2 regions of the Acidovorax sp. NN32 genome follow, and region 2 is predicted to be linked to the other one. Evidence: predicted binding sites of a transcription regulator. Region 2 holds the regulator's gene; the other holds the start of a gene.

Region 1 (5,653 bases), 2.2 Mb from region 2:
GGAAGGTGGTTGGGAAGCCGAGTTGCGTGAACTTGGGGTTGGTGGAGATGGCGATCTGGGCGATGTCCTTGGCGGCGTAAATCGGAGCCGTCTCAATGCTCACCCCCGAATTCAGGTGCCCGATCACCGCCACCACGCCCGAGTCCACCAGCTGCTGCGCCACGGTCTTGCCGGTGGCGGCGTCGGCCTTGTCGTCCACCGACACCACCTCCAGCGTCACACGCTTGCCGTCCACGGTGTAGCCACCCTTGTTCAGTTCCGCCACGGCCAGGTTGACGCCGTTGAGCAAATCCTGCCCCAGCGCGCCCAAGGGGCCGGAGAGGGGCTGGGCCACGCCGATCTTGATGGTGTCGGGCACCTTGCTGCAGCCTGTCAGCACCAGCAGCGCGGATACCGCCACGGTGGTCAGGGCCAAGCCGGCAGAGATACGCCGCCGGTCAATGTGCTTGTTCATGCAAATCCTCTTGAATGGGTCAATGTGACCAGATGTATATGCGATGCGACCGGGTAGCTGCTATCGGGTATGCCCTGCCCATCGACAAACTATTAGCAAGTTTCAGGCCTTGGAAGCTGCCGCAACCTGCTGCCAGCCTTCAGCCCCGGAACGCACCGCTTCGATGCACCATTTTGTGGCGTAAAAATTGCTTATGCTCCTGGGTATGAACGAGTCTCTGCGCATCGTGGTGGTTGCCCCGGATCTGGCAGTCGCCGACCCCGCCGACGAACACGCCGTACTTCAGGCGGAACGGTCGCGTGCGCTGCGCATTGGGTTGCTGGAGAACAACTTCAACCTGGTGGCCACCCTGCCTGCCGATGTCTTCCTGAGCGAGCGCATCGCCCAGCTGCAGCCCGACCTCATCATCGTGGACGCCGAAAGCGAGGCGCGCGACGCGCTCGAACATGTGGTGATGGCCACGCGCGACGAGCGCCGCCCCATCGTGATGTTCACCAACGACGAGGACACCTCGCACGTGAAGGACGCGGTGGCGGCGGGCGTGTCAGCCTACATCGTGGCGGGCCTGGCCCCCCAGCGCATCCGCCCCATCCTGGACGTGGCCATGGCGCGCTTCCAGCACGAACAGGCCCTGCGTGCCGAACTGGCCGACGCCAAGACCGAACTGAAAGACCGCAAGACCATCGACCGCGCCAAGGGCCTGCTCATGCAGCGCCAGGGCCTGAGCGAACAAGCCGCGTACGAGAAACTGCGCAAGACCGCCATGGACAAGGGCCTCAAGCTGGTGGACGTGGCCCAGCGCATGCTCGATGTGATGGATCTGCTGGGTTGAATAGGTGACTTCCCCCTGAGGCGCTGTGCGCCTTCCCCCTTCTCTCGAATCGCTGCGCAATTCGGGAAGGGGGACGATGCCCTCGCAGCGGGGCGGCCCTTGCTTGGCATCCCTCGCCTGGGTCGCGCCCGGGTCCACCGGCTTCTCCCCAAATGGTGCGCCGCACAAATGCAGTGCAGCACTCGGCGCGCGCACCATCATCGCAAATTTTCAAGCCAAACTGGCCGCTACCGCTTGATAAATAAGCACAAGCAGCTACTAATTTGGTAGCAGATCATGCGCTGTATTGGAGCAAAGCCGGTATGAAAAAGGCTGGCACGCTGCTTGCATTAACCCTGGCAAGACCAAAGACGGTCCCACCACTGACAGCACTGACCCAATGGCGGGCCGGTGCTGACACAAGGCCCCCCAATGGGCTTTGCCATGGACAAAGGCGTCCCTCTCCGAGCCCGTTTGCGCATGCAACCCGGCCAGGAGAGGACGCCTTTTTTGTTTTCTAACGCACCGAGGAACCGCCCCATGACCGATCTGTTGAAAACCAGCCTCAACCGCCGCACCGTGCTGCAGGCAGCTACCGTGGGCGCCGTGGGCGTGAGCCCCGCCCTGCGCGCCCTGGTGCACGCCCAGGGCTCGGACGCCCCCGAGAAAAAGGAAGTCAAGATTGGCTTCATCCCGCTGACCGACTGCGCCAGCGTGGTGATGGCCTCGGTGCTGGGCTTTGACAAGAAGTATGGCGTGACCATCATCCCCACCAAGGAAGCGTCGTGGGCCGGTGTGCGCGACAAGCTGGTGAATGGCGAACTCGACTTTGCCCACGTGCTGTATGGCCTGGTGTACGGCGTGCACATGGGCACGGCCGGCCCCAAGAAGGACATGGCCGTGCTGATGAGCCTGAACAACAACGGCCAGGCGATCACGCTGTCCAAGGCACTGGCCGACAAGGGCGCAGTGGATGGCCCGTCCCTGGCCAAGTTCATGGCCGCCAACAAGCGCGAGTACACCTTCGCAGGCACCTTCCCGACCGGCACCCACGCGATGTGGATGCACTACTGGTTGGCCGCCGCCGGCATCAACCCGCTGTCGGGCGCCAAGCTGATCACCGTGCCGCCACCCCAGATGGTGGCCAACATGCGCGTGGGCAACATGGATGGATTCTGCGTGGGCGAACCCTGGAACCACCGCGCCATCATGGATGGCATCGGAGTGACCGCCAACACCACCCAGGACATCTGGAAGGACCACCCCGAGAAGGTGCTGGGCACCTCGGCCGATTTCGTCAAGAAGAACCCCAACACCACCCGCGCCGTGATGATGGCCGTGCTGGAAGCCAGCCAGTGGATTGACGCCAGCCTGTCCAACAAGATGAAGATGGCCGAAACGGTGGCCCAGAAGTCCTACATCAACACCAGCGTGGACGCCATCAACCAGCGCATCCTGGGCCGCTACCAGAACGGCATGGGCAAGACCTGGGACGATCCCAACCACATGAAATTCTTCAACGACGGCGCGGTGAACTTCCCCTACCTGTCGGACGGCATGTGGTTCCTGACGCAGCACAAGCGCTGGGGTTTGATCAAGAGCCACCCCGATTACCTGGCCGTGGCCAAAGAGATCAACCAGGTGGACCTGTACAAGTCGGTTGCCAGCGCCATGAAGATCAACGTGCCCAAGGACCCGATGCGCACCGCCAAGCTCATGGACGGCGTGGTGTGGGACGGCAAAGACCCCGCCAAGTACGCCGACAGCTTCAAGATCAAGGCGTAAGCGCCCTGCCCCGCCCACCCTGCCAAGGAGAACACCATGGTCAGTGCCGTCTTTCACTCCCCGTTGGATGCAGCCCCCGTGGCTGCACAGAACGCTATGAATAATGTAGCTATCAGCGCTTCACCAGCAAGCGGCAGAAGCCAAAAACAGTCCAAATCCGAAACAACGGCGAGCCCCGCCCCTGCCAGTCGCGACTGGGCGGCCCTGTCGCGCAGTTTCTGGATGGCGGTGCTGCCGCCGCTCTGTGGCCTGGGCCTGCTCATCGGTCTGTGGGCGGTGGTATCCACCACCACGGGCGGCAGCATCCCCAGCCCGGTGGAGACGTGGAAGCAGGCGCTGGAAATCTTCAGCAACCCGTTCTACCGCAATGGCCCCAATGACCAGGGCGTGGGCTGGAACGTGCTGATGTCGCTGGAGCGCGTGGCCGTGGGCTTTGGCATGGCGGCGCTGGTGGGCATTCCGGCGGGCTTCGTGATCGGGCGGTTCAACTTCCTGTCGCGCATGTTCAACCCGCTCATCAGCCTGCTGCGGCCGGTGTCGCCGCTGGCCTGGCTGCCCATTGGCCTGCTGGTCTTCAAGGGCGCCAACCCCGCCGCCATCTGGACCATCTTCATCTGCTCCATCTGGCCCATGATCATCAACACCGCCGTGGGCGTGCAGCGCGTGCCGCAGGACTACATGAACGTGGCCCGCGTGCTGAACCTGAGCGAATGGAAGATCGCCACCAAGATCCTCTTCCCCGCCGTGCTGCCCTACATGCTGACCGGCGTGCGCCTGGCCGTGGGCACCGCATGGCTGGTGATCGTAGCTGCCGAGATGCTGACCGGCGGCGTGGGCATCGGCTTCTGGGTGTGGGACGAGTGGAACAACCTCAACGTCAAGAACATCATCATCGCGATCTTCGTGATCGGCATCGTCGGGCTGGTGCTGGAGTTTGCGCTCATCAAGCTGGCCACCGCATTTACGTTTGAAGAGGTGAAAGCATGAACACGACCACCACGGCAGCATCCACACACCCCTCCATGAGCACCAAGTTCATCGAAGTCCACGGCGTCGAGCAGACCTTCAAGACGGCCAAGGGCCTGTTCCCCGCGCTGCGCGACATCAACCTGACGATTGCCAAGGGCGAGTTCGTGGCGCTGATCGGCCACTCGGGCTGCGGCAAGTCCACGCTCTTGAATCTGATCGCCGGGCTGACCACGCCCACCAACGGTGCACTGCTGTGTGCCAACAAGGAGATCAAGGGCCCCGGCCCCGAGCGCGCCGTGGTGTTCCAGAACCACTCGCTGCTGCCCTGGCTCACCTGCTTCGACAACGTCTACCTGGCCGTGGAGCGCGTGTTTGGCGCCAAGGAAACCAAAGCCCAGCTCAAGGCCCGCACCGACGCCGCACTGGCCCTGGTGGGCCTCACGCCCGCTGGACAAAAACGCCCCGGTGAAATCTCTGGCGGCATGAAGCAGCGCGTGGGCATTGCCCGGGCGCTGTCGATGGAGCCCCAGGTGCTGCTGATGGACGAGCCCTTTGGCGCGCTGGACGCCCTCACCCGCGCCAAACTGCAGGACGAGCTGCTGGAGATCGTGGCGCGCACCCAGAGCACGGTGGTCATGGTGACCCACGACGTGGACGAAGCCGTGCTGCTGTCCGACAAGATCGTGATGATGACCAACGGCCCCGCAGCCACCATTGGCGAGGTGCTGTCGGTAGACCTGCCCCGCCCCCGCAAACGCGTGGAGCTGGCCGAAGACCCCCAGTACGTGCACTACCGCAAGGCGGTGATCGACTTCCTCTACACGCGTCAAGGGCACGTAGAAAAAGCCGCTTGAGTCAACGGGCGGCGGCGACCCATGTACTCGAAGCAAGAAGGGCTCTAACCAGATACGGTCAGAGCCCTTTTTTTTGGTGTGCGCCAAGGGCAAAGCCTCCGCAAGCTCGCTTTCCCAGACCAGTGCACCCGCGCAAGGGCCGCCCCGCCGCGCTGGGTGCGTCCCCCTTCCCGAATTGCGAAGCAATTCGAGAGAAGGGGGAAGGCGCGCAGCGCCTCAGGGGGTTGTCCTCTAATGGCTACCAGTGATGTACTGCTCCAGCTGTTCAATGATGAATTTCTGCTCGGAGATGATGTCCTTGACCAAGTCCCCGATCGAGATCATGCCCACGAGTTTGCCGTTGTTGTCCACCACGGGCAGGTGGCGCAGACGGCCGGTACTCATGATCTGCATGCACTGCTCGCTGGTCTGCTCGGGCCGCACAAAGCGTACCGAGGTGGTCATCACATCGCGCGCCAGCGTGGCGGCTGACGTGCGGCCCAGCAGGGCGATCTTTCGCGCGTAATCGCGCTCTGTGAAGATGCCCACGATGGCATCCCCCTCGGTAACCACCAGGGCGCCGATGCCCTTGTCGGCCATGAGCTTGAGCGCATCGAACACCGACGCCGTGGGCGCAATGGTGTGGACAGTGGCGTCCGGTTTGGACTGAAGAATTTTGGCGACTACGGTCATGGAACCTCCCTCGTAACACCTGGAACAGGTACAGAGAGATTTCAGCCCATAAGCCCAACGGGCGCAAGCCGCGCAAGCCCGATTTATCCCCCTTTTGGGCCCGGTGTG
Region 2 (5,653 bases):
AGGGTTTCTTTCAGTGGCGCATCGCCCTTGTCCTCGCGCCAGCCGCGTTTGAACAGCGGCTCGCCCGAGGTGTCGATGTAGATCGTGGCCTCGTCGGTGGTCAGGTGCAGGTGGATGCGCACATCGGGCCACTGGGTGTTCACGTCGGGCCGCACGCCGCTTTTGGCGCGAAAGCGGTCGGCCACTGCGTCTTTGACCTTGAGACCTGCGAAGTTGAGGCTCTGCAGCGGGCTGTGCTGGGCCGTCACCTCGACCTTGAAGGTCTGGCGCGTGGTGAACCAGATTTCCCAGGCCACGTCGCTGGCCATGGCATAGAGATCGTTCTCGGAGCGGTACGGGCGGTGCGCCAGCTGCACCAGCACGCGCTGGGCCAGGCGGCTGTGCAGGTTGAGCAGCAGCGCCTCGCGCCACGAGGCGCGCAGCAGCACGCCGCCGCGGCCGACCAGCAGGTCTTGCCCCGTGAGGCCGGTGATGCCATGCACCTCGTCGGCCAGAAAGCCCTCCACACCAGCGGCGCAGGGGAGAAAAAGTTGGAGTTGGTTCATGTCGATGGGGAGGATACGCGCTCAGACAATGCGTGGGAATCCGGCGTTCCCGCGCGGGCCAGCAGCAATTGGCGGATGGATTCGGGGATCGGCGCCACCTTGCGGTCGGCCTTGCCGATGAAGACGATGCCGATCTTGCCGCGCGCCACCTCGCGGCCTGAGGTCTTCTCGGTCATGCAAAAGACCAGGTCAAACCCATAGCGGTTGAAGTCCGCAGGCGCCATCTCCACGCGCATGGTCTCGCCATGGAAACCTTCGGACTTGTACTGCGCCACGATGTCGCCGACCACGATGGACAGCCCGCCCACGTCGGCCTCGGGGTAGCCCAGCGACTGGAAGAAGCGCACCCGCGCTTCAGAGACCAGGCTCAGCAGTTGCGCGTTGTCCAGGTGCCCGCCCTGGTTGACGTGGCTGATGTAGATCTGCAGCTCGGTGGCAAAGCCGAAGTGCGGGGGGAGGTCGAAGACGATGCGGGCCATGGTGGGGTGGCGGATAGAAAAACGAAAAATTCAAACAGGGCGAGCCATGCGCCCCCAACCGGGGTACCTACAGCGCCTTGCGCAGGTTGGCCGGCGCGATCTTGAGCGCTTCGCGGTACTTGGCCACGGTGCGGCGTGCGCACTCGATGCCCTGTTCCTTGAGCATCTCAGCGATCTGGCTGTCGGACAGCGGCTTGGCGGGGCTTTCTGCGGCCACAAACTGCTTGATGAGGGCGCGCACGGCGGTGCTAGATGCGTTGCCGCCGGTCTCGGTGCCAAGGCCGGAGCCAAAGAAGTACTTCAGCTCATACGTGCCAATTGGCGTAGCCATGTATTTGGCGGTGGTCACGCGGCTGATGGTGGATTCGTGCAGGCCCAGTTCGTCGGCGATGTCGCGCAGCACCAGCGGGCGCATGGCCAACTCGCCGTGGGTGAAGAAGCTTTTTTGCCGCTCCACGATGGCGCGCGAGACGCGCAGGATGGTGTCAAAGCGCTGCTGGATGTTCTTGATGAACCAGCGCGCCTCCTGCAGGCGCTGCTGCATGCCCTGGTGACCCTCGCCGCCCTTGTGGCCGCGCAGGGCGCCAGCATAGATGTCGTGCACGCGCAGGCGCGGCATCACATCGGGGTTGAGGCTGACGATGAAGTTGTGCTGGCCATCGCGTCCATTGGCACGCCCGGCTTTGCGCACGATGACATCGGGAATGATGATGTTGCGCTCCACGTCGGCAAAGCGACGGCCGGGGCGGGGCTCCAGGCGAGCGATCAGCGCCATGGCGGCGCGAGTGCGCTCTTCGCCGTCGCCACACAGCTGCGTCAGGCGGCGGATGTCGCGGCGGGCCAGCATCTCCAGCGGCTGCTGACAAATGCGCAGCGCGGTCTGCACCGTGTCGGGGTCAGCATCGCTGTCCTCGTCGGCAGCCAGCGCCGTGAGCTGCAGCGTCAGGCATTCGGCCAGGTTGCGCGCGCCCACGCCGGTGGGCTCCAGGCTTTGCAGCAGGCGCTGGGCCACGGTGAAGCGGTGCACCAGCTCTTCAATCTGCTCCAGGTCGTCCGGCCCGGCCAGGCTGATAGCCAGCTCTTCCAGCGACTCTTCGAGGTAGCCGTCGTCGTTGAGCGATTCAATGAGAAAACGCAGCGCTGCGCGGTCAATCTCTGACAAGCGCAGCGCCAGTGCCTGACGGTGCAAAAAGGCGGTCAGCGATTCATGCGAACGGGCCAGCTCGGTGGCGTCGGCCTCGTCGCCTTCGGAGTCGTTGCGGTTGCGGGCGGGCGCATCCCCGCCCCACTCCGCGTCGTTGGGCGCCATTTCTACCGTGCCGTCACCGCTCCAGTCAGGCTCGTCAGCGCCAGCACTCGGCGTTTCAGCATCATTTTGGCCTTCAGCGCTTGTGCTGCTTGCGCTGCTAGCTCCTGAAAATATAGCATCATCGGCGCTGTACTCATCGGGCTGCGCGGGCGTGTCGGCGGCTTCCAGGCCAAACTCCTCGCGCGGAGCTTCGTCGGCATTGCGTTCGAGGAACGGGTTTTCGTCGAGCATCTGCTCGACTTCCTGCGAGAGTTCGAGCGTGGACAACTGCAGCAGCCGAATGGACTGCTGAAGCTGGGGGGTCAATGCAAGATGCTGCGAGACGCGCAGCGAGAGTCCAGGCTTCATTGATTGAGCGCCGCCGGGCCGCCCCAAGGCGTGAAGGCCCCTTCGGGGGGCAGCGCAGTACACGAAGTGACAAGCGTGGGGGCCATGTCTACATCCTGAAGTGTTCGCCAAGGTAAACACGTCGTACCTCGGCGTTGTCCACGATCTCGGACGGCGTGCCCTGCGCGAGCACGCGGCCATCGCTGATGATGAAGGCGTGGTCGCAGATGCCCAGGGTTTCGCGCACATTGTGGTCGGTGATGAGCACGCCGATGCCCCGCGCCTTCAGGAAGCCGATGATGCGCTGGATCTCGATCACGGCAATGGGGTCGATGCCGGCAAAGGGCTCGTCCAGCAGGATGAAACGCGGTTGTGTGGCCAGGGCCCGGGCAATCTCGACGCGGCGGCGCTCGCCGCCGGACAGGGCCATGGCGGGCGAGGCGCGCAGGTGGTCCACGCGCAGCTCCTGGAGCAGGGCCGTCAGGCGCTCCTCGATGGCGTCGCGCGAGAGCGGCTGACCGTCATCACCACGCTGCAGTTCCAGCACGGCGCGCACGTTCTCTTCGACCGTGAGTTTGCGAAAGATCGAGGCTTCCTGAGGCAGGTACGACAGGCCCAGGCGCGAGCGCCGGTGGATGGGCATGTGGGCCACCGATTGGCCGTCGATGCGGATGTCTCCCTCGTCGCTGCGCACCAGGCCCACGATCATGTAGAACGAGGTGGTCTTGCCCGCGCCGTTGGGGCCGAGCAGCCCCACGACCTCACCTTTTTGCACGACCAGCGAAACGTCCTTGACGACCTTGCGGCTGCCATAAGACTTCGCCAGGTGCTGCACCTCCAGGCGGCTGCCCGCCTGGGAATCAGGCCCCAGGCGGCTGCCCGCCTGAGTGTCAGGACCGGTACTCACAGCGGGCCCACTCACTTGGCGCCGCCGCCAAGGCTGTTGCTGGGGCGCAGCGCCGGGGCTGAGGCCGGGGACGCCGCCTCGGGGGCCGCCGCAGCGGGCGGTGGATCTTTGGGGGCCAGCACGGCGCGCACGCGGCTGCCCGGCGCGGGGGCATCGCCCGCAGCGTTGGTGGCGGTGCGCTTTCCGTCCACGGAGAACACGTCGGTCAGGTTGTTGTAGACAATCACGGCGCCGGTGATCTCGTCGCTGAGCACAGCGCCCCGGTAGCGGCGCAACTCGGCACGGGTGATGAAGCGCACGTTGTCGGCCTTGCCGTCGTACTCGATGACTTCGCTCTCGCCTTCGATGAACTCGTCGGGTGCTCCCGGCAGGGTGTCGCGCTTTTGCCGGAAGAAGGCGCGCTTGCCAGGCTCTGCCGTGACCACACCGTACTGGTAGCCATCGGCATCCTGACGCACATCCAGCCGCGCGCCACGCAGCACGATGGAGCCCTTGGTCATGACCACGCGGCCAGAGAACACGCTGGTTTGCTTGAGCTCATCGTGGCGCAAAGCGTCCGCCTCGATGTTCATGGGCTTGGCGCGGTCGGCCTTTTCGGCATGGGCCACACCGAAGGTGCAGGCCAGGGCCGCGAGCAGGAGGATCGGAAGGAGGCGATGGTTCATAGGGCACGAATCTTGCAATCATTGTAGCCACCCCGTCGCGTTCCTCCATGAAAAAAGCCCGCATGTGCGGGCTTTTGCCAATGGGAACCGGCGGCCGGGCGAAAACCGTCAGCCTTTGCGGGCCACTGTCGCCAAATGTTCCACCACCTGCAGCACGTTTTGCATGCTGCCCGCCATGGTGCCATCGGTGTAGAACTTGCCCGCCACACCCATCGAGGGCACGCCCTCCACACCGTAGGCGTCCTGCAGTTGCGAAGCACGGCGAACTTGGTTGGACACGCTGAACGAGGTGTAGATTTCCTTGAACTTGGTGGCGTCCACACCCTGTTGGGCCACCCAGGCAAAAATTTCGTCGTCCTTGGCCAGCTTCTGCTTTTCCACATGGATGGCGCGGAACACCTTGGCGTGCAGGGCTTCGAGCTTGCCCATGCCTTCCAGGGCGTAGTACAACTTTTGCTGGGGCACAAAGCTCGCGTTGAAGGCCACGGGCATACGACGGACGGAGAGGTCCTTGGGGGCGGCCTTGACCCAGGCGTCGAGCGCGGGTTCAAAGGCGTTGCAGTGGGGGCAGCTGTACCAGAAGAACTCGATCACATCGACCTTGCCCGCAGGCGCGTCGGGCGCTACCGGCTTGTCCAGCCGCCGGAAGTCCTTGCCCTCCTTGAACTGGCGGGCCTGAGCCAGCGCGGGGGTGGCCACTGGCAACGTCAGGGCGGAAGCGGCAACCGCCGAGGCGGCGGACAAAGAAAACTCACGGCGTTTCATGACAAAGACTCTCCTGTTACAGGTCTGGGGGATGTGAGCCATGCCCCCGCAAAAAGTTCAGCCACCCGAAGTCTGGCGCGTCAGCGCTGCACGCGCACCAGCGCCGACTCCAGACCGGCGCCATCGAGCTTCTCCTTGAGCTGCTCGGCGTCGTCGCGTTTGGTGAACGGCCCCACACGCACGCGGAACACCGCCCGGCCATTTTGCTCACGCTCGCTCACGCGGGCCTCCCAGCCCAGCATGGCCAGCTTGGCGCGCTGCGCATCGGCGTCCGCCTGGGTGCGGAAAGCCCCGGCCTGGACAAAGTAGTCGAACGGGTCCAGATTGCCCTTGGCAGCAGCCTTGGCCACGGCCAGATCGCCCAGCGGGTCGGCGCCGGGCTTGGTTTCAGCCTTGGCCTCGGGCTTGCTGGCAGCGGGCTTGGGTGCAGGCGCCGATGCCACAGCCCGAGCATCCGGCGCGGCCGGGGTGGGCGCCGAGGCAGCCACAGCGGGCGGGGCTGCCGGGCGAGCCGGGTTCTTGCCATACAAAGGCGAATTGGGATCCCAGTTCTTGTTCTTCTGGGTCTCGGCGGCGTCCATGTCCACGCCCCGGCCATTGCCCTTGTTGAGGAAGGGCACCGGCACCTTGGTCACGTACACCGCCACAGCCAAGGC

Evidence for each region. Region 2 encodes sigma-54, which starts transcription at its own class of promoters, with help from an activator protein. Its sites were predicted from a motif close to TGGCANGNAANCTGCTTT; they were not measured.
Region 1: ACT89O_RS08015 (CmpA/NrtA family ABC transporter substrate-binding protein) is a predicted target of sigma-54. The motif match lies at 1,600-1,617, and genes of this name have one in related genera.

What each region holds. Positions count from the first base shown of each region.
Region 1 covers NZ_CP199679.1:1,746,266-1,751,918, reverse strand. The annotation lists gene ACT89O_RS08025 (branched-chain amino acid ABC transporter substrate-binding protein) at 1-454, opposite strand, end outside; gene ACT89O_RS08020 (ANTAR domain-containing response regulator) at 660-1,286, shown strand; gene ACT89O_RS08015 (CmpA/NrtA family ABC transporter substrate-binding protein) at 1,806-3,050, shown strand; gene ntrB (nitrate ABC transporter permease) at 3,087-4,037, shown strand; gene ACT89O_RS08005 (ABC transporter ATP-binding protein) at 4,034-4,873, shown strand; gene ACT89O_RS08000 (CBS domain-containing protein) at 5,105-5,545, opposite strand.
Region 2 covers NZ_CP199679.1:4,902,412-4,908,064, forward strand. The annotation lists gene ACT89O_RS22685 (THUMP domain-containing class I SAM-dependent RNA methyltransferase) at 1-545, opposite strand, end outside; gene ACT89O_RS22690 (acyl-CoA thioesterase) at 542-1,024, opposite strand; gene ACT89O_RS22695 (RNA polymerase factor sigma-54) at 1,092-2,681, opposite strand; gene lptB (LPS export ABC transporter ATP-binding protein) at 2,770-3,567, opposite strand; gene lptA (lipopolysaccharide transport periplasmic protein LptA) at 3,579-4,232, opposite strand; gene ACT89O_RS22710 (thiol:disulfide interchange protein DsbA/DsbL) at 4,341-4,997, opposite strand; gene ACT89O_RS22715 (SPOR domain-containing protein) at 5,078-5,653, opposite strand, start outside.